2 regions of the Paenibacillus sp. FSL H7-0716 genome follow, and region 1 is predicted to be linked to the other one. Evidence: a T-box and tRNA genes for the amino acid it is inferred to sense, from the RefSeq annotation. Region 1 holds a T-box; the other holds one or more tRNA genes.
The links. The T-box of region 1 lies ahead of MHH60_RS16100 (arginine--tRNA ligase). A T-box ahead of a tRNA ligase gene usually reads a tRNA of that ligase, here a tRNA-Arg.
Positions count from the first base shown of each region.

Region 2: it has a tRNA-Arg gene. The T-box ahead of MHH60_RS16100 (arginine--tRNA ligase) is inferred to sense a tRNA for this amino acid. The anticodon was not compared.

Region 1 is NZ_JBBODA010000011.1:57,487-68,746, forward strand. Features, by position in the region: gene MHH60_RS16075 (TetR/AcrR family transcriptional regulator) at 1-457, shown strand, start outside; gene MHH60_RS16080 (DEAD/DEAH box helicase) at 539-3,883, shown strand; gene MHH60_RS16085 (exosporium glycoprotein BclB-related protein) at 3,957-5,237, opposite strand; gene MHH60_RS16090 (collagen-like protein) at 5,665-8,181, opposite strand; gene MHH60_RS16095 (hypothetical protein) at 8,227-8,586, opposite strand; T-box leader at 8,836-9,054, shown strand; gene MHH60_RS16100 (arginine--tRNA ligase) at 9,095-10,960, shown strand; gene MHH60_RS16105 (GH36-type glycosyl hydrolase domain-containing protein) at 11,022-11,260, opposite strand, start outside.
Region 2 is NZ_JBBODA010000023.1:86,767-98,026, forward strand. Features, by position in the region: gene MHH60_RS24095 (PdaC/SigV domain-containing protein) at 1-384, shown strand, start outside; gene MHH60_RS24100 (GDSL-type esterase/lipase family protein) at 496-1,134, shown strand; gene clpP (ATP-dependent Clp endopeptidase proteolytic subunit ClpP) at 1,224-1,820, opposite strand; tRNA gene MHH60_RS24110 (tRNA-Arg) at 2,014-2,088, opposite strand; gene MHH60_RS24115 (sugar-binding transcriptional regulator) at 2,357-3,409, shown strand; gene gap (type I glyceraldehyde-3-phosphate dehydrogenase) at 3,523-4,533, shown strand; gene MHH60_RS24125 (phosphoglycerate kinase) at 4,650-5,831, shown strand; gene tpiA (triose-phosphate isomerase) at 5,858-6,610, shown strand; gene gpmI (2,3-bisphosphoglycerate-independent phosphoglycerate mutase) at 6,612-8,156, shown strand; gene eno (phosphopyruvate hydratase) at 8,231-9,517, shown strand; gene secG (preprotein translocase subunit SecG) at 9,749-9,982, shown strand; partial or broken gene rnr (ribonuclease R) at 10,337-11,260, shown strand, end outside.

The DNA of each region.
Region 1 (11,260 bases):
GCTTGCCATAGTAGGTCCTACCATGAGTCGCATGCTTGCGCCTTTTGTGCTGCGGAATTTCAACGGCGTGCTTGATATGCCCTACGACAGCTTTGAGGAGTTCCTGCGGGCATTTATGATCAATCGACTGGATTTCGCCCGCAAGAATTTTAAAATTCTTAAGATTCTTATTCAGGAGATTCCTTTTCAGCCAACAGTTAGAGCGCAGTTTGTAGAGAATATTCTTAGCAAAATACTTGAGCGCGTGATTGATATTGTTGAACATTTTAAGGAAAAGGGTGAAATCATCGAGGTCCCTACACCCACACTTATACGCTTCACACTCTCGTCTGTCGTAGGTTATTTGATGAATCGCTTGCTGCTGCAGCCAGATAAGGACTGGAACGACGAGGAAGAAATCAACCTGACGATCGCTTTTATCATGCATGGAATAAGTAAAGCAACACCCCCTATTTGATGCGCACGCCCGTTCTGTTATCATAAGTACTATATTGAATTCGGACTTTTCAAGATCAAGTTATGAGGAAGGAATTATGTTATGGGCTTTAGTGTATCAGAACGGGTAATCAAACTGCTGTGCGGCAAGTCTATTTTTGAAAAAGGATTAGCTTATTACCAAACTGAAAGTGTCGATATAATTGAAGTTGAAGAATACAATGTCTCCATTCCAAATTTGCCCCGCTCTCGATATGAAGCCATTGTTCAGGGGGCGATCGACTATGAAGTTATGGTGGTCATTGATATTGATGGGGATGTCCAGGCAGAGTGTAATTGTCCAGCCTACTCCCATGGGGGGCCATTCTGTAAACATATCGCAGCTGTGCTGATCAACGTTGACGCCCTTAAAACTGGCCGAGATCGTTCAGAGCTTACCGGAGCTTCGCACCTATCTTCTATAGAAGATACTGAGATTCTAACCCCACGTATTTTTACTGATACTGCGCAAGACAACGGGGGAAAGTCCAGAGATCAACAGCTCGTGAGCAGCCTGCTGGGGATGTTCAGCAACCATACACCGCGTCCTAGCGGTACGGGGGCTTTTGTAGATAACAGACTTCCTCTAAATATAGAGTTTACATGCAAGCCGTTCACTTATAGTTACAGTCACACCATGCTTGGTATAGAAATGAAAGTCGGTCCAAAACGTCTATATATTGTTCAGAAAATAAGGGGATTTCTAGAAAGCGTACACCGCGGAGAATCCTTTGAGTTCTCGAAACATTTTATCTATGATCCTGCCATTTACAGCTTTCGGAAGGAAGATAATGTTGTTCTACAGAAGCTGATTGATATTGTATTAAATGAAAAAATGTACCGCGATAACGTCACTCCTTACTCACCTTATGGGGGGAGTATTGGGGGAGATCGGTTGCTGGCCGTCCCTCCTTTTTTCTGGGAGTCGCTTCAGCCTGCGCTTTCAGAGGTCTCTTCGGTATTTTTGCAACAAGAAGAGATGCTGTACGAAGGCATCCATGTGTCTAATGAGGCACCTCCACTCAGCTTTGAATTTGAACAGGCAGAAGAGGATGGATATCATCTAGATATTCAAGGACTTGAGCAGATTTCAGTCTTAGAAGATTACGGGATGGTACTATCGGAAGGTAAGCTGCTGAAGCTATCCCCCCAAGAATGCATACGCCTTGCTGAAATGAAAAAAATGCTGGATTCCTCCCGCCGAAATGGCATCGATATTGCCCATGAGCAAATGGAGTCTTTTATGGATAAGGTTATTCCTGGTCTGAAAAAGCTGGGCAACGTCCATATCGCCGACTCCATTGCGGATCGGATTGTTCAACATAGGCTTATCGCGAGACTTTATCTGGATCGTGTGAGAGATCGGCTGCTCGCCGGACTAGAGTTCCAATATGGTGACATTGTGATCAATCCCTTAGATGAAAAAGCCCATGTTCGCGGGACGAATTTGATTCTTCTGCGAGACGGGGAGGGAGAAGCTCGCATTCTGGAGCTGATGGAGCACGAATCTTTCGCTAAAACCGAGGGCGGATTTATTATGACAGACGAAGAGGGCGAATACGATTTTTTGTACCATACCATTCCGCTGCTGGAACCGCTGCTTTCGGTTTATGCGACCTCCGCAGTCAAAGCAAGACTGTTCACGAGCACTACACCCCCAAAGGTGAGCATTAGTTGGAATGAAAAGACGGACTGGCTTGATTTTAAATTCGATATGGGCGGGATTCCAGAAGCTGAGATTGTTATGGTTCTGAAATCCCTGCAGGAAAAACGCAGATACTACCGCTTGCCTGATGGAGCCCTGCTACCGCTGGAGAGCGAGGAGCTTCAAGAAATCATTACCTTTATGAATGATATAGGCATCCGGGAAGGTGAGATCAAAGGAGTGGAATTTTCTCTGCCCGTTGTTCGCGGGTTACATTTGACCTCCACGGATGCTAAGAGTGACTCCATTAAGCTGGGCAGATCCTTTAAAAGGTTACTTGCGAACATGCGGAATCCTGAGAATCTTGATTTCCCTATACCTGACAGTCTGGTTCCTGTGCTAAGGGATTATCAACAGTATGGGTTTCAGTGGCTGAAGACGTTGGCCCATTACCGCTTTGGTGGTATTTTGGCGGATGATATGGGGTTAGGCAAAACGCTGCAAAGTATCGCTTTTCTCCTGTCAGAACTTCCCGAGATCCGCCAGAATGGACTGCCTGCCCTAATTGTCGCTCCTGCGTCTCTCACTTATAACTGGCTTAATGAGCTTAAAAAATTCACGCCAGAGATCAAAGCTGTCATTGCAGACGGTAGTCTAATTGAGCGCGGGCGGATTTTAAAAAATACAACGAAAGTTGATGTAATCATCAGCTCTTATCCGTTGCTCCGCAGAGATGTTCAGCTGTATGCTAAAAAGTCTTTTCATACCCTGATTCTCGATGAAGCACAAACTATAAAAAACCATACTACACAGACAGCCCAAGCTGTAATGGCGCTTCAAGCCCGGCACCGTTTTGCACTTACGGGTACTCCCGTGGAGAATGCGTTGGAAGATTTATGGTCCATTTTCGGCACCGTGTTCCCTGGGTTGTTTCCAGGCAAAAAAGCTTTTCATGATTTACCAAGAGAAACGGTTGCGAAGCGGGCGCGTCCCTTTTTGCTGCGGCGCTTAAAGAGTGATGTGTTAAAGGAACTTCCGGACAAAATCGAATCCGTACAAGCATGTGAACTGCTGCCGGAGCAAAAAAAGTTATATGTAGCTTATCTCGCCCGTTTGAAAAAAGAGGCGCTTAAGCATTTGACCCAAGATAGCTTCGGCAATAATAATCGGATCAAAGTTCTGGCTGGACTAACTCGTCTGCGCCAGTTGTGCTGTCATCCTGCTCTTTTTGTCGATGGATATGAAGGAAGCTCTGCTAAATTCGAGCAGCTGCTCGAAATCATAGAAGAATGTCGCAGTTCGGGTAAACGTATGTTAGTATTCTCACAATTCACAGAGATGCTCGGCTTGATTGGACGTGAACTAGGATATCAGGGCATTCCATACTTTTATTTAGATGGTCAAACGCCTGTTTCTCAACGAGTAGATTTATGTAATAAATTTAATGAAGGGGAGCGGGATATTTTCTTAATCTCCTTAAAGGCCGGGGGGACCGGGCTCAACCTAACTGGGGCAGACACTGTAATCCTTTACGATCTTTGGTGGAACCCTGCCGTCGAGCAGCAAGCTGCGGATCGGGCTCACCGGATCGGGCAGAAAAATGTAGTGCAAGTAATTCGTCTCGTCACCCAAGGCACCGTAGAGGACAAGATGTATGAGCTGCAGCAGAAGAAAAAGAACTTGATCGATGAAGTCATCCAGCCAGGTCAGGAAAGCTTGTCTACCCTTACTGAGCAAGATATCCGGGAGATTCTGATGATCTAAATAACAATATTGGAGAAAAAATCAGGATATCCTGTAGCCCATAGGGCTATCGGGATATCCCTTTTTCTTCAGATTATGCGATTGTAACTCCTGCACTAGCATAGCCAGCAACAGTTGTTGCAACGTCAATTCCAGCCGTTACCGTTGAAGTGAAGACCAATAACAAGCGTTCTCCCACTGTTACAGGAACGCTTAAGCCTGTGGTATTACCACTGCTAATAGCTCCAAGAGCAATTAATCCTGTAAGCGCAGGACTTAACGTAACTAAAGCCCCAGGTACTGCTGTGAAGGTATTGTTAGGTGTAGTAGATCTGTATAATTGAGCCGTGATTGTTACCGTAGACCCCACCAAACTAACGGAAGCTGTCGCACTGAAATAGGCTGCCATAGACGTAATCGTTCCAGTTCTAGGGACCGAGAACGCAAAGTTCAGCAAGGTTCCAGCCGCTCCGGTGAGATCTATAGTACCGCCTGTAATACTGATATTAGTTGCACTACTACCAAAACCAACTGTACTTGAAGTATTCAAAAGCCCCCCTAATACAGTGGTCATTGCTACTGGAAGACCAGAAGAATATGGAATAATTGCACCTGAACCAGTAGCACCTGTGGCTCCAGTTACGCCAGCAGTTCCTGTTGCTCCTGTGGCTCCCGCAGTTCCTGTTGCTCCAGTTACGCCAGCAGTTCCTGTTGCTCCTGTGGCTCCCGCAGTTCCTGTTGCTCCTGTGGCTCCCGTTGCTCCAGCACCTGTGGCTCCAGTTACGCCAGCAGCTCCTGTCGCTCCCGTGGCTCCAGCAGTTCCTGTTGCTCCTGTGGCTCCCGTTGCTCCAGCAGCTCCTGTGGCTCCAGCAGTTCCTGTCGCTCCCGTTGCTCCAGCAGCTCCTGTCGCTCCCGTGGCTCCAGCACCTGTGGCTCCGGTTACGCCAGTACCTCCTGTCGCTCCCGTTGCACCAACGCTTCCTGTAGCTCCAGTAGCTCCAGTAGCACCTGTAATTCCTATATATTCTCCATATAATTCAGAGTAGACAAGGCGATGAGCAGTCACTAATTGACCTGTGCTGCTCTTCCCCCAAACTGAAATTTGAATGGGATCATCAATCGTAATAGGTGTTGTGAATAGAAATTCAAATGAATCAAAGTTTGCATAATAATCCCTATTAACCACTTGATTAGGAGCTAAATTAACCTGTTCACTTACATATAAAGTTCTTGTCCCATTCATATAATAGCCTTCGACTTGAACCGTTGACGGAGTATCATCACTCTGATTGACAATTTTAAGAGTAACAAGCTGAGTAGGTCTTACACCGCCTACCAGATTATTTTCTATAGGACCAGTAGATAGTTGACTCAATTTTCAACACCTCATTTTTTATGAATTTTAAAATACGCTTATTATTTGAATTGCGAAAATCAAACCAACCGAACAAAATCCTCCTCAATAGTTCTGTATAAAATATGGTTCTATCTATAATCATTCCTCCCACCTACTCTAGGTTGATAATCTATGAGCCTATAAAATTAGTTCATAATTTTTGGCTCTTTATAGTATTATTCTTATTTCGAATTAAGGTGTGGACATCCATTTAAAAACTACTGTTACACATATTTGATACATTATAGCAATCTGAAAATCCGTAATGGATTAATAGAAGAAGAACCTAATAAGCATCGCTCTAGTCTTCTTATAACATATCGCCAACAAAACAGGGGATAACCCGAAAGCCATACTTACGGCTACCGAATTACCCCTGTTGTAAATACTGAACTCGAAGATAAACTTAAGTTAATTCATGAACAGACCAGACGATACCTGCTGAGTTCGCGCCACCCAAATTCAAAGGAACCGTCAAACCATTTGCCACATAGAACAAGCCAATCACATCACCTGCGGTTAATGCAAATTCTCCAGCCAGCGTCACAGTACCACTTCCCAAAATTGCTCTCAAATCTAATATAAGTGCAACATTCACATCAAGTACTGGGAACAAGCCACTTACCAGATTTGTTGCAGTAGGAGAAGTTCTCTGAACTACGAAAGCCGGATTAATTCCAGTACCAAGACTGACAGTGAGTGAGGCAGTTGTGGAGTAATTGATAGTCGCTTCAATCGAATATCTACCAGTTGTCGGAATAGTATAATTTCCCCCAACTTCGTCGAAGGACGGGCTATCATAAAAAGGTGTTGTCACAGTCCAGCCAGTTAATTGGGTAGATGTGGAAATTGCCAATGAGGGCTTAAAAGCAGAAAAACCTTCTTGTTGAATGTTCGGACCTGTAGCTCCAGTTACTCCGGTTACACCTGTTGCACCAGTAAGCCCAGTTGCTCCGGTTACACCAGATACTCCTGTCGCTCCGGTTGCCCCAGCTGCTCCCGTTGCTCCCGTTGCTCCTGTTGCCCCAGCTACTCCTGTTGCTCCGGTCACTCCAGCTTCACCCGTTGCTCCTGTTACCCCAGCTACTCCTGTCGCTCCGGTGGCTCCTGTTTCACCCGTTGCTCCGGTGGCTCCTGTTGCTCCTGTTGCACCAGTCGCTCCTGTTTCACCCGTTGCTCCGGTGGCTCCTGCTACTCCCGTTGCTCCGGTGGCTCCTGCTACTCCTGTCGCTCCTGTCGCCCCAGCTACTCCCGTTGCTCCGGTCACTCCAACTTCACCGGTTGCTCCGGTTACACCAGCTACTCCTGTCGCTCCGGTGGCTCCTGCTACTCCTGTTGCTCCGGTTGCACCCGTTGCACCAGTCACTCCTGCTCCGGTCGCCCCTGTTGCTCCATCCGCTCCGGTTGCACCAGTCGCCCCAGTTGCACCAGTTACTCCGTCTGCACCAGTCGCTCCAGTTGCTCCATCTGCACCAGTCGCTCCCGTTACTCCATCCGCTCCGGTTGCACCAGTCGCTCCCGTTGCACCAGTTACTCCGTCTGCACCAGTCGCCCCAGTTGCACCAGTCTCTCCTGCTCCGGTCGCTCCCGTTGCACCCGTTGCTCCAGTCGCGCCAGTTGCTCCGTCTGCCCCTGTAGCTCCAGTCTCTCCTGCTCCGGTCGCTCCCGTTGCTCCATCCGCTCCGGTTGCACCAGTCGCTCCAGTTGCTCCAGTTGCTCCAGTTGCTCCGTCTGCTCCTGTCTCTCCTGCTCCGGTCGCTCCCGTTGTTCCATCCGCTCCGGTTGCACCAGTCGCTCCAGTCGCTCCAGTTGCTCCATCTGCACCAGTCGCTCCAGTCTCTCCTGCTCCGGTCGCTCCCGTTGCTCCATCCGCTCCGGTTGCACCAGTCGCTCCAGTTGCTCCAGTTGCTCCGTCTGCTCCTGTTGCCCCTGTCTCTCCTGCTCCGGTCGCTCCCGTTGTTCCATCCGCTCCGGTTGCACCAGTCGCGCCAGTTGCTCCATCTGCACCAGTCGCTCCAGTCTCTCCTGCTCCGGTTGCTCCCGTTACTCCATCCGCTCCGGTTGCACCCGTTGCTCCAGTTGCTCCGTCTGCTCCTGTTGCTCCGTCTGCTCCTGTTGCTCCTGTCTCTCCTGCTCCAGTCGCTCCCGTTGCTCCATCCGCTCCGGTTGCACCAGTCGCGCCAGTTGCTCCATCTGCACCAGTCGCTCCAGTCTCTCCTGCTCCGGTTGCTCCTGTTGCTCCATCCGCTCCAGTTGCTCCAGTCGCTCCAGTTGCTCCAGTTGCTCCGTCTGCTCCTGTTGCCCCTGTCTCTCCTGCTCCTGTCGCTCCCGTTGTTCCATCCGCTCCGGTTGCACCAGTCGCGCCAGTTGCTCCATCTGCACCAGTCGCTCCAGTCTCTCCTGCTCCGGTTGCTCCTGTTGCTCCATCCGCTCCAGTTGCACCAGTCGCGCCAGTTGCTCCGTCTGCCCCTGTAGCTCCAGTCTCTCCTGCTCCGGTCGCTCCTGTTGCTCCCGTTGCTCCATCCGCTCCGGTTGCACCAGTCGCCCCGGTCGCACCAGTTATCCCTTGCGTTACACCAAGCAATTCTGCATGTACAAGTCGATGGGCAGTCACAATCTGGCCAACGCTATTTTTTCCCCATACTGAAATTTGAATCGGATCATCTACCAGACTTGTAGTTGTAAAAATAAATTCGAACGCATCAAAATCGGCATAATAATCACGTGTTATAACTTCATTAGGTGCTACATTTATCAGCTCGCTTACATATAAAGTTCTTGTCCCATCCATATAGTATCCTTGAACAAGAGCCATTGATGAATCAATGTCACTTCGGTTATCAATTTTGACAGTAACATGCTGAGTAGGTCTTACACCCCCTACCATACTATTGTCTATCGGTCCGGTAGATAAATAACTCAATTTCTCATCACTCCTTTAACGTTAACTGTTTTACTCAAATCATTATTAAAGTAATACTGCCTGCTTCTCCCATGCAACTATGCGATGAGGATCTACCAATGCCCCCGAGTTCTGTTTTCCCCAGACTGTAATCCCAACCTCTGCTTCAACTGCTTCTACTGTTGTAAACACAAATTCAAATGCGTCCAAGTCGGCAAAATAGTTCTTAGTTAAGACTTCATTAGGTGCTAGATTTACTGTTTCATTCACATACATCGTTCTTGATCCGTTAAGAAGGAAACCTTGAATAACTAGATTATAAGGATTAAGAGAATCCCGATTAACTACTTTTACGGTTACCAGTTGCGACGGTCTGACCCCTAGGATCGGGCTGTTATCTATAGGTCCAGTAGAAAAAATAGCCATGTTTTATTCACTCCTCCCTTCCACTACAATTTGAAAGATTAGTGGCTCCGTATAGTAATATTCCTTGGCTTGAGTTAGCGTGTGGACTGTTGTGCAAAGGAACAGCTGGTCCTATGACAAGACAGCCTTATTTTTCCAAATTTATAATCTACTAAACTGATAATCTAATAACTAAGAGCAACCAAGATTGTTAAGAAGCTAACCACTATTGCTTTTTATGAAATATTAGGTATACTGGTAAAAATTAATTAAGCATCGATGAGCGGGAGAGTAGTTAACGAGATCTAGTCCTCAGCGAGCCGGGAGAGTGTAAGCCGGTACAGATCCTTTTAATGAAGCGCACCCGTGAGATGGACTTCTGAACCTTAGTAGGAAGTCCCGGCTGAAGGCCGTTATCCCGTAAGGTGGCTGAACAACTTGTTCAGCAACGAGAGTGGTACCGCGAGCGCTAAAGCCCTCGTCTCTTTTGAGACGAGGGCTTTTTTGTATTTTCAAAGGAGGGTATACCATGTTAAATCAAATCATCAAAGACGGAATCGAGCACAGTGTACAACGTGTATTCAATACCTTAGGAGCTGACTATCCAGAGGACATTGCCGTTCTGATCGAACAGCCAGCAAATCTAGAACATGGTGATTATTCATGCAATATCGCTATGCAGCTAGCCAAAACTTTACGAAAATCCCCAATGGTCATAGCAGAATTAGTGAAAGCAGAGCTTCATTTCCAAGGACGCTTCGCCGGTCTTTTACAAAAAGTTGAAGTCGCTGCTCCCGGATTTATTAATTTGTATATGAATTGGCAAAGCTGGGCTGAACATTCCTTTGAACTGCCTGCCAGCACTGGAGAAAAAGTCATCATCGAGCACACTTCTATCAACCCCAACAAAGCCGCTCACGTAGGTCATCTAAGAAACGCCTGTATCGGCGATACTCTAGTCAGAATTATGAAAAGAACTGGGTATAACGTAGAGGTTCATAACTACATTGATGATCTCGGCAATCAGCTGGCAGATACAGTTGTTGGATTATTAAATATACCTCTAGAAGGGGAACACCAACGTTTCGGTGATTTTTGCTGGGATCTTTATGCCAAAGTGAACAAAGAATATGCGCTGAACCCTGAGATGACACACAAGCGCACAGATATACTGCACTCCCTTGAACTAGGGGGCGGTAACGAAGCCTGGCTGGGCAACCTTGTAGCTGAACGCATCGTTAGAGAGCATGTAGAGGAAATGAAACATTTTGGGATTTATTATGATTTGCTGGTATGGGAGAGCAGTATTTTAAAAGAGGGATTTTGGGCAGCCGCAGCTGAGCTACTGAAGCAGACAGCTGTTTTTGTACAAGAGACTGAAGGAAAACTCGCAGGCTGCTGGGTGCTGAAGCAAGGAACAGAGGCTAACATTGGAGCGGATTCAGAGGAGCATCATCTCGATAAGGTGCTGGTGCGTTCGAATGGGATTTTAACGTATACAGCCAAAGATATTGCCTATCATCTCTGGAAATTTGGTCTTTTGACCAGAGATTTCTCCTATAGCGAATTCTCGTCCGGTTTATGGACAACAGGATTAACTGGAACCCAAGAATCTTATGGGCAGGCGGACAGACTCATCAATGTGATCGATTACAGACAGGAATATCCACAACAGATGGTTAAGCAAGCCTTAGGGGCACTAGGTTATAACGAGCAAGCAGACAAACTCCATCATGTGAGTTATGGTGTTGTATCTCTTAGTCCCGCCTCGGCGGCCGAGCTGGGTATAGATATTTCAGAAGGCAAATCTTCTTATGCTATGTCCGGACGCCAGGGGATCGGGATTAAGGTGAGCGATCTGGTGGAACTGATGGAACAGAACATCGAACACACACGTTCCGATAAAGACGGCCTCTCCAGCCGAATGATTGCCACTGCTGCGATTCGCTACTATCTGCTACGGTTTAATTTGGGAACGGAAATCGTGTTTGATTTCAAACAGGCTACAGAAATATCCGGCAATACCGGAGTTTATCTGATGTATACTTTTGCGCGTGCGACAAGTGTTTTGAGTAAAGCTACGATCCCAGTCCTTAAAGCTGCCGCACAGCTTCAGTTCCCTTCCGAATTGGAAAAAGCAGAGCTTGCGCTGCTAAGACAGCTAAGTCTCTGGCCAGAGATATTACATTCAGCAAGTATAGAGTTAACGCCAAATACGCTCTGCACTTACGCACATACCTTAGCTACACTGTTCAACAACTTCTATTCTGTATGTCCGATTCTAAAAGGTGATCCAGCTACGATCGAATTCCGCCTCTGGCTTACTTCAAGATTCAAGGATACCCTGGGAGATGTGCTCGAAGTGCTTGGGTTACCGACACCGAATCGAATGTAGAAGATACAAAAAAAGGGCAATTTCCGCGCTTAACGCGGAGATTGCCCTTCTATATATAATGTTACTTATAAATCTCTATCACATTTCCAGCTTCCGTGCTGAGACGATCAAAGTCCGCACGTTTGATGCGAACACCACCGTTACGATAGCGGTTAGGTGTACCTTCTGTTTGCACTTCCGTACCGTTGATAGTAATTCGACTGATCTCACGACCTGTAAGGTGATAGATAAAGTCTACCTTAGTGCCTGCATATTCAAAGCTAAAATGCATTCCATCCAGCGATTCCGGCAGAATAGGGT
Region 2 (11,260 bases), on a different contig from region 1:
TACAATCAAAATGGTGTGATCAGCATAGTGATGCATCAGTATAGTGATACGGGCGGCGCTCATGGAATGACTAACCGGGAGGCATTCACCTTCTCGCTTAAGGATGGTAAACGTCTATTGTTGGGCGACCTGTTTGGAGCTAATCCAAACTACAAAAAACAGCTGAATGCTAAGCTGAGCAAGCTGCTGAAGGCAGAGGCTAGTTATTTGGGAGGATTCAACGGATTAAATACGGAGAAATATTTCTATCTGAAGGACGACAAGGTTGTTCTGTTCTTCCAATTATATGAGTACACAGCTTATGCTGCAGGCTTCCCTGAGTATACTTTTAGTTTCAAAGAGCTTTTGCCGGATGGCAGTAGCCCGTTTGCTGGCATGAAATAAATGGAGATTCTTCATCTCCGCAAATGTCGGCACAAGACATCTCCCCCTTACCAGAGTTGTCTCTTGTTCATATGCTAAAGGGAGTAACTAGTTTATGAACGGGGGAGAGCTATGGGCTACCAATATACTGCAATTGGCGATTCCTTGACGACTGGATTTGGTGCTCTGCCAGGTAACGGTTTTGTACCGGTGTACCGTAGAATGGCAGAAGGGAGACTGCGGACAACTGTAGCCTCTACGAATTTAGGCGTGAACGGAATGACTACTTCAGAGCTGGAGCAGCGGCTGCGCGGAAATACCATGATGCGTGAGGCCGTTCGAGAAGCCGATATCATCACTGTGTCTATCGGTGGTAATGATTTGATTCACGCGGCCAAATCCGCAGCAAGACAGCAAGGGAACTTATCCGCAGAGCTGCGCAGATCGCTTCAGGAATGCAAACAAAATTTCTCTGCAATTATGAATATTCTCATACAATTGAAGGCGAGGACGCGTAGACCTTTTATCATTAGAATTGTGGGATTATATAATCCCTATCCTCAGGTGGTTGGTGCGACAGAGTGGGTCAGACAGTTTAATCAATACGCAGCACAGTACAGCAGTCGAGTCTGTGGATTTGCTTCAATTTACAGTGAGTTCGCAGGAAATGAGAGAGGGCTGTTATCCATTGATCATTTGCATCCGAATGGCCGGGGTTATCGCGTAATTGCCGAGAAGCTGGACGCGCTAGGTTATGGCGGGCTGGCTTAATTGGATTTAGGTCTTCTATAAAATATAAAGAGGCTGTGCCCTATCCGTTATGGTTAGAGCACAGCCTCTTTATATTTTTACTTTATAGCTTACACACCGCTAGGCAATGTCTTCTCGATTACTTTATCTACGATACCGTATTCAGCCGCGTCTGCAGCAGTCATGAAGTAGTCGCGATCTGTATCCTTCTCAATACGTTCTAGAGGTTGACCCGTACGTTCTGCTAGAATACGGTTCAGCTTATCGCGCAATTTGAGGATACGGCGGGCACGGATTTCAATGTCCGTTGCTTGACCTTGAGCACCACCCAGAGGCTGGTGGATCATGATCTCGCTGTTAGGCAGTGCAAAGCGTTTGCCTTTGGCGCCAGCGTTTAGCAGGAAAGCTCCCATGGAAGCTGCCATACCCACACAGATGGTGGAAACGTCTGGTTTAATGTACTGCATTGTATCAAAAATAGCCATACCTGCAGTAATGGAACCGCCTGGGCTATTCACGTAAAGGTGAATGTCCTTGTCAGGATCTTCGGCAGCCAAGAACAGCATTTGTGCGATGATAGAATTGGCTACCACGTCATTAACCTCCGTTCCAAGGAAAATGATGCGGTCCTTCAGCAGGCGGGAATAGATGTCATAAGCGCGCTCGCCGCGGTTGCTCTGTTCTACTACCATAGGAATATAACTCACGTGGAAAACCTCCTTGATATTGGTTCTTTAAATGTATTCATTTTTACTCTTGCCGTATTACCCACATGATAAACAAATTCAAACAAAAAGTCAAAGAAAGTCAAACTTATATTCAAAAAAAAGAGCCGACAAGCGGCTCTTTGGTTAAGTAGTAGTATAGGCACTACTAAATTATGTGCAAAAATGAAATTAATGGCGCGCCCGCCAAGAATCGAACTTGGATCTCAGGCTTCGGAGGCCTACGTCATATCCATTGGACCACGGGCGCAACAAAAATGATTATAATACAATTTTTACACAATTGCAATGTAATATTAATACTGGACAGGCGCTCTAGGGACAGGCATCGGGCGCTATATCTTTTTCTGACCTTATTCATGTATAAGAAGACAAGCGCTTGAGAATTCTACTCTCGGAAGACTTGCGCTTCGAGCAATATTTGGTTAGAATATGGGTGGGACTTAAAAAGTTTACCCGGGACGTTTTGAGACCATGAACAAGGGAATAGAGGAAGACGAAGTTGCAGGAGTGAAAGTATGCGTAATTTATTAGATATCCAAAAGCAGCTTCTGCCTGATCTCATGGAAACCCTTAAGAGACGGTACACGATTCTTCATCAGATCATGCTGTCCGATATTATTGGGCGCAGAACGCTAGCCGCTTCGCTAGATATGACTGAGCGGGTACTGCGTGCCGAGACGGATCTTCTGAAATCGCAAGGGCTTATTGAGATCGAGAGTGTTGGCATGCGCATTAGCGCTGCTGGACGTAGACTGCTTGATTTGCTAGAGCCGGTTGTTAAGAGCCTATTTGGTCTGGATGAGCTGGAAGAGAAAATTCGAGCAACGTATGGTCTGGATAAAGTTATTGTAGTACCGGGTGATTGTGAGTCATCGCCGTTCACCAAACGAGAGCTTGGCCGAGCGGGTGCGAAAGCGCTGCTGAGTATACTTCGCGCAGATGATACAGTTGCCGTCACAGGTGGATCGACGCTTGCCGATATGGCTGATCAACTGACACCGCCGTTGTCCCTTTCCTATAAGAACGCTTGGTTTGTTCCGGCGCGTGGAGGATTAGGAGAGAGTATGGAGATTCAAGCCAACACGATTGCCTCAACAATGGCAAAGCGGGTTGGAGCCAACTACCGGTTGCTGCATGTCCCTGATTTGCTTAGTGGGGATGCATACCAATCGCTGGCGCTTGACTCTAATATTGGAGAGATTGTACAAACCATCCGCAGTTCGCGTATTATTGTACATGGGATTGGGGATGCCATTGAAATGACCCGCCGCCGCAAACTGGACGAGGCTACAGTCTCGGAAATCCAGGGTGAAGGGGCAGTGGCCGAATCTTTTGGCTATTATTTCAATGAAGAGGGTCAGGTTGTCCATACCATGCTTACGATGGGTCTACGTCTAGAAGATATCATCCGGACAGAGAAAGTCATCGGTATTGCAGGAGGCAAACCCAAGGCCAAAGCCATTCATGCCATGCTGCGTTTCGGGCAGGAGAATATTCTCGTCACGGACGAGGCCGCCGCAGTAGAAATAGGCAAGGAAATTGACAATCAACTACAGCTATCTTCGTAGTTTTTAGATTGCAGGCAATAACATACTTCTTGCATCATACTTAACATTGTTGTCATGACAGACCTCACCGTCTGTTTTGAATAAATAAAACGAATTCTAGGAGGAACTATTCAATGAGTGTAAAAGTTGGAATTAACGGTTTTGGACGTATTGGACGCCTTGCTTTCCGCCGTATTCAAAATGTAGAAGGTATCGAAGTGGTAGCAATCAACGACTTGACTGACGCTAAGATGCTTGCTCATTTGCTTAAATATGATACAACTCAAGGTAAATTCCAAGGTGATGTTGAAGTGCATGATGGCTTCTTCAAAGTCAATGGTAAAGAAGTTAAGGTTCTTGCTAACCGCAACCCTGAAGAATTGCCATGGGGCGACCTAGGCGTTGATATCGTACTTGAGTGCACAGGTTTCTTCACAACTAAAGAAGCAGCTGAAAAACACTTGAAAGGTGGAGCTAAGAAAGTAGTTATCTCCGCTCCAGCTACTGGCGACATGAAAACTGTCGTTTACAACGTTAACGATGACATTCTTGATGGTACTGAGACTGTTATTTCCGGCGCATCTTGCACAACTAACTGCCTAGCTCCAATGGCAAAAGTACTGAACGACAAGTTCGGTATCGTTGAAGGCTTGATGACTACAATTCATGCATACACTGGTGACCAAAACACTTTGGATGCTCCACATGCTAAAGGTGACTTCAGACGCGCTCGTGCAGCAGCTGAGAACATCATTCCTAACACTACTGGTGCTGCTAAAGCAATCGGTCTGGTTATTCCAGAACTTAAAGGTAAATTGGATGGTGCAGCTCAACGTGTTCCAGTTGCAACTGGTTCCCTGACTGAGCTTGTAACTGTTCTTGATAAGAGCGTTACTGTTGAAGAAATCAACGCAGCAATGAAAGCAGCTTCCGATCCAGACACTTATGGTTACACTGAAGATGAAATCGTATCTTCCGACATCAAAGGTATGACTTTCGGATCCCTGTTCGATGCTACACAAACTAAAGTATTGACTGTTGGCGACAAACAACTGGTTAAAACTGTTGCTTGGTATGACAATGAAATGTCCTACACTGCACAATTGGTTCGTACTTTGGAGAAATTCGCTAAAATCGCTAAGTAATTGACTTGATATAAGCAACATCTATAGAGCGGAAACAGAAATTCCTTGTTTCCGCTCTTTCTAAATGTATTTCTTGTTTCCTGCTAGAAACAATTTTGGGTGTGGAGGAATTAATCATGAACAAAAAAAGCGTCCGTGATGTAGAAGTAAAGGGTAAGCGCGTATTTGTACGCGTGGATTTCAACGTACCTGTAGAAGACGGTAAAATTACTGATGATACTCGTATTCGCGAAACACTTCCAACCATTAAATATTTGATCGAGAACGGTGCAAAGATCATTCTTGCGAGTCATATGGGTCGTCCTAAAGGCGAATTCGTAGATTCCATGCGTTTGACTACTGCTGCTGAACGTTTGTCCGAGCTTCTTGGCAAACCAGTAGCTAAAGCTGATGAAGCAATTGGCGAAGCTGTAAAAGTAAAAATCGCTGAGCTAGGCGAAGGCGACGTACTTGTGCTTGAGAATGTTCGTTTCTACCCAGGTGAAGAGAAAAACGATCCTGAACTGGCTAAACAATTCGCTGAATTGGCTGATTTGTTTGTTAATGATGCGTTTGGTGCAGCTCACCGTGCACATGCATCGACAGAAGGTATCGCTCATTTCCTACCAGCTGTATCCGGTCTTTTGATGGAGAAAGAATTGTCCGTTCTTGGTAAAGCTCTTTCTAACCCAGAACGTCCTTTCACTGCGATCATCGGTGGTTCGAAAGTTAAAGACAAGATTGATGTTATTGATAACTTGTTGTCTTTGGCTGATAACGTCCTGATCGGCGGTGGATTGTCTTATACATTCACTAAAGCACAAGGCTTTGAAATCGGTAAATCACTAGTAGACAACGACAAACTTGACGTTGCTCTTGGATTCATCGAAAAAGCAAAAGCACTTGGTAAAAACTTCATGCTTCCAGTTGATGTTGTTGTTGCTGATAAATTTGGTGCTGACGCTAACACTAAGATCGTTGATTACAATGAAATCCCAGAAGGTTGGGAAGGACTGGATATCGGACCTAAGACTCGTGAACTTTATGCCGATATTATCAAGAACTCCAAGCTGGTTGTCTGGAATGGACCTATGGGCGTATTCGAAATCGATAAATTCGCTGAAGGTACACTTGCAGTAGCAAAAGCTTGTGCAACTACTGAAGGTTACACTGTTATTGGTGGCGGAGATTCCGCAGCAGCAGCAGAGAAATTCCACCTGGCTGATCAAATGGATCATATCTCCACTGGTGGCGGTGCATCCCTTGAGTTCATGGAAGGCAAGGCGCTTCCTGGCGTAGAAGCACTGAACGATAAGTAAGACCTAAGAAGGAGGCAACATAAGTCATGAGAACACCTATTATTGCAGGTAACTGGAAAATGTTCAAAACAGTTCCTGAAGCAGAAAGCTTTATTGCTGAAATTAAAGGCAAAGCAGAAGTAGAAGGCGTTGAGACTGTAATCTGCGCTCCATTTACTAACCTGCCTGCACTTGTAGCAGCTGCAAAAGGTACTAACATCAAGATTGGTGCACAAAACCTACACTTTGAGGATAACGGTGCTTACACAGGCGAGATCAGTGGTGTAATGCTAAGTGATCTTGGTGTGGACTATGTTATCATTGGCCACTCTGAGCGTCGTGCTTATTTTGGCGAAACGGATGAAATCGTGAATAAGAAAATGCATGCTGCATTCCGTCACGGAATTACTCCTATCGTATGTGTTGGCGAAAAGCTCGAAGAGCGTGAAGCTGATCAAACTAAAGCAGTATGTAAAGTACAAACTGAAGCTGCATTCCAAGGTCTTAGTGCCGAGCAAGCAGCAAAAGTTGTTATTGCATACGAACCTATCTGGGCTATTGGCACAGGTAAATCTTCCACTTCCCAAGATGCTAACGAAGTTATTGCATACATCCGCAGTCTTGTAAAAGATCTGTATGATGCAGCAACAGCTGAAGCTGTTCGTATTCAATACGGCGGCAGCGTGAAGCCTGAGAATGTAACTGAGTACATGGGCCAAAGCGACATCGATGGTGCGCTTGTTGGCGGTGCCAGCTTACAACCGGATTCCTTCGTTCAATTGGTTGAGGGGGCGAAGTAAGATGTCAGCTCCAAAACCCGTAGCTTTGATCATCATGGATGGTTTTGGTTTGCGTGGAACGACAGAAGGTAATGCCGTTGCTCAAGCCAACAAACCTAACTATGACCGTTACCTGAAACAATATCCTAACACTACACTCACTGCTTGCGGTGAAGCTGTAGGCCTTCCGGAAGGGCAAATGGGCAATTCCGAAGTAGGGCATTTGAATATTGGTGCAGGCCGGATCGTTTATCAGGATTTGACTCGTATCGATAAATCGATCCGCGAGGGCGAGTTCTTCGATAACGAAACCCTGGTTAGTGCAGTGAGAAATGCTAAGAACACTGGCAAAAAGCTTCACCTATATGCGCTTGTATCCGACGGAGGGGTACATAGCCATATTAACCACCTGTTTGCTATGCTTGACCTGGCTAAAAAAGAAGATATGCATGAAGTGTATATCCATGCTTTTATGGACGGCCGTGACGTAGCTCCTGATAGTGGGAAGAAGTTTGTCCAAGATCTAGTAGCTAAAATCGAAGAGGTTGGCGTGGGTACAATTGCAACGGTGTCCGGACGTTATTACGCAATGGATCGTGATAAACGTTGGGAACGTGTAGAGAAAGCCTACCGTGCTATGGTTTATGGTGAAGGCCCTAAATACACGGATGCTGTGCAAGCCATCACTTCATCTTATGAAAACTCGGTATTTGATGAATTCGTTGAACCTAGTGTAATTGTAGACAGTGAAGGCAAACCTGTAACGGCAGTAGAGAGCGGCGATTCCGTCGTGTTCCTCAACTTCCGTCCTGACCGTGCTATTCAATTGTCACAAGTGTTCACGAATCAAGATTTCCGCGGTTTCGACCGTGGTCCTTTGTTCCCGCAAAACCTGCACTTCGTATGCCTAACTACTTTCAGCGAAACGGTACAAGGTTATGTAGCCTACTCACCGAAGAACCTGGATAACACATTGGGTGAAGTGCTTGTTCAACAAAACAAGAAGCAACTGCGCATCGCGGAAACTGAAAAATATCCGCATGTAACCTTCTTCTTCAGCGGTGGACGTGACGAGGAGCTTCCTGGGGAAACCCGGATCTTAATCAACTCTCCTAAAGTGGCAACCTATGATCTTCAACCTGAGATGAGCGCATACGAAGTGGCTGCAGCCTGCGTAGCGGAAATCGAAGCGGAAAGACAGGATGCTATCATTCTTAACTTTGCCAATCCTGATATGGTTGGACACTCCGGCATGCTGGAACCAACAATCAAGGCTGTAGAAGTGACGGATGAGTGTGTGGGTAAAGTAGTGGATGCGGTTGTTGCCAAAGGTGGCGTTGCCATTATTATCGCTGACCATGGTAATGCAGATATGGTATTTGACGAGAACGGTCGCCCGTTCACAGCTCATACAACCAATCCTGTTCCGTTCATCGTGACTACTGAGAATGTTGTATTGCGTGAATCCGGTATTCTTGCAGACGTAGCACCAACAATCCTAGATTTGATGGGACTTCCTCAACCTGCGGAAATGACCGGACAATCCATGATTGCTAGCCGTAAGTAAGGTAAGGTATAACGCCTTTGATTTTAAGCTATACAAGTAAGACCCAAAACAATGTTAAAAGGAGATTAACTTACATGACTATTATTTCTGATGTATATGCTCGCGAAGTCCTTGACTCCCGTGGTAACCCTACAGTAGAGGTTGACGTTTATCTGGAATCCGGTGCTAAAGGCCGCGCTATCGTTCCTTCCGGCGCTTCCACTGGTGCTCACGAAGCTGTAGAACTTCGTGATGGCGACAAATCCCGTTACATGGGTAAAGGCGTTCTGAAAGCTGTTGAGAACGTAAATGAAATCATCGCTCCAGAAGTTATCGGTATGGACGCTCTTGACCAAGTGGGCATCGACAAATTGATGATTACTTTGGACGGAACTCCTAACAAAGGTAAATTGGGTGCTAACGCAATCCTAGCTGTATCCATGGCAGTAGCTCGTGCAGCTGCAGCAGCTTTGGATATTCCTTTGTACGTATACCTGGGCGGATTCAACGCTAAAACTCTTCCAGTACCAATGATGAACATCATCAATGGTGGTGAGCATGCGGATAACAACATCGACGTTCAAGAGTTCATGGTTCTTCCTGTAGGCGCTCCAAGCTTCAAAGAAGCTCTTCGCACAGGTGCTGAAATCTTCCACAACTTGAAATCCGTACTTCAATCCAAAGGCCTGAACACAGCTGTTGGTGACGAAGGTGGTTTCGCGCCGAACCTTGGTTCGAATGAAGAAGCAATCACTACAATCATCGAAGCTATTGAAAAAGCTGGTTACAAACCAGGTGTTGACGTATTCTTGGGTATGGACGTTGCTTCCACTGAGTTCTACAAAGACGGTAAATACACCCTTGCTGGCGAAGGTAAATCTTACACTTCCGCTGAGTATGTTGACCTTCTTGCTTCATGGGTTGAAAAATATCCTATCATCACAATCGAAGACGGTATGTCCGAAGACGACTGGGATGGCTGGAAATTGCTTACTGAAAAATTGGGCGACAAAGTCCAATTGGTTGGTGACGACTTGTTCGTAACTAACACTGAGCGTCTTGCAACAGGTATCGAAAAAGGTATCGGTAACTCCATCTTGGTTAAGGTTAACCAAATTGGTACATTGACTGAAACTTTTGATGCTATCGAAATGGCTAAACGTGCTGGTTACACAGCAGTTATCTCCCACCGCTCCGGTGAATCCGAAGATAGCACAATCGCTGACATCGCTGTTGCGACTAATGCTGGTCAAATCAAAACAGGTGCTCCTTCCCGTACAGACCGTGTTGCTAAATACAACCAATTGCTTCGCATCGAAGATGAGTTGGGTGAATTGGCTCAATACAACGGCCTGAAATCCTTCTACAACCTCAAAAGATAATCTGCTTTTATAGCAGACTTCTAAGACCCGCCGTTATGGCGGGTCTTTTTTATGATTTGAAGAAGATAGACTTCAATAGGTTTATCCTTATCTTGCAAGAAAAGCTACGACTTAACAGTCTAAGCTGTTGTATTACCGACAGCGCTATGATAAAATAAGAATACTGTTTATGTATCGTGATAACCTAAATTACCATAGATAGTGATGCTTAGGCGTAGGAGGTGGAAGTGAATGGATATCTTTTTGAAAGTTGTGCTCCTGATTTTTTCCGTCGGTCTTATTGCGGTGGTTCTTCTGCAAAAGGGGAAAAGCGCGGGTCTTTCCGGTGCCATCTCTGGCGGTGCTGAGCATCTCTTTGGTAAAACAAAAGCTCGTGGTATGGAGCTCGTACTACAACGTGTAACTGTTGGACTTGCTGCTGGTTTCTTTATCATGGCGATTCTAGCTGCAGTTCTAATCGACTAAAAGATCTACCGTAAGCCCTCGCTCTGTTCTAAATGGAATAGAGCGGAGGCTTTTTTGTTATATTAAAAGGAGTTAAAAAGCACCTAAGGGTGCTTTTCTTTTCATATTCGCAAAGAAAAAGGCTGGATCGATAGGAAGTAAACCTGAAGTCGGCATGGATGTATTTCAGCATTTAAAGGAAATTTTGTACTGTGTTAACCTTTGGATGACAGTAACAGGGATGCGCAGGATTGATTTCGTGTATACTAGGGTATGAAGTAGTAAAGGTAAAATTTACTTGGCATTACTGCAGGGCAGGACAAGATATACATATTTGCCAGCGGCTTGAAGCCGCGGAGGGCTGGGGTGACGAACATGATAACACAAGAAATATTACTCGATTTCATGCGGGAAACTGCATATAAACCAATGACTTATGAAGAGCTGGTGAGTCATTTTGCTCTAGAGGATAGCGAAGGGTTTAAAAAGTTCGAGGAGCTGCTGATTGAATTAGAGCAGGATGGAAGAATTGTATTGACCCGTACTGCACGTTATGGCGTGCCAGAACGGATGGATTTGCTGCGTGGACGTTTACAAGCACATGCGAAGGGTTTTGCTTTTCTAATCCCGGATGATCGTGATCATCCTGACGTATATATCCATGCAAATGATCTTAAGGGAGCTATGAATGGCGATATCGTTCTGATTCGTATTACCTCTAAAAGTCCGTCCGGCGGACGTATGGAAGGCGAAGTAGTACGCATTGTAAAACGTGGCGTGTTGCAGACGGTAGGTGTATTTCAGAACCTGGAGACCTATGGTTTTGTGCTGCCTGATGATAAGCGGATTAATCGTGATATTTTTATTCCGAAGCAATCCTTTAAAGGTGCTGTTGATGGTCAAAAGGTCGTTGTGCGTATTGTGAGTTATCCGGAAGGCCGAGCAGCGGCAGAAGGTGAAATTATTGAGATTCTCGGACATAAGGATGATCCGGGTGTTGATATTCTTTCCATTATCCGCAAACATCAATTGCCTGAGGCATTTCCAGCTGAAGTGATGGATGAAGCCGATGGTGCTCCTGATTCAATTACAGAAGAGGAGATTGCGGAGCAAGGAAGACGCGACCTGCGCGGACTGAACATTGTTACGATTGATGGCGAAGATGCTAAGGATTTGGATGATGCGGTAAACGTACAGCGCTTGGAGAATGGACATTACAAGCTGGGCGTCCATATAGCAGACGTAGGTTATTATGTGCGTGAAGGCTCTGAGCTGGATAAAGAAGCCTATGACCGCGGT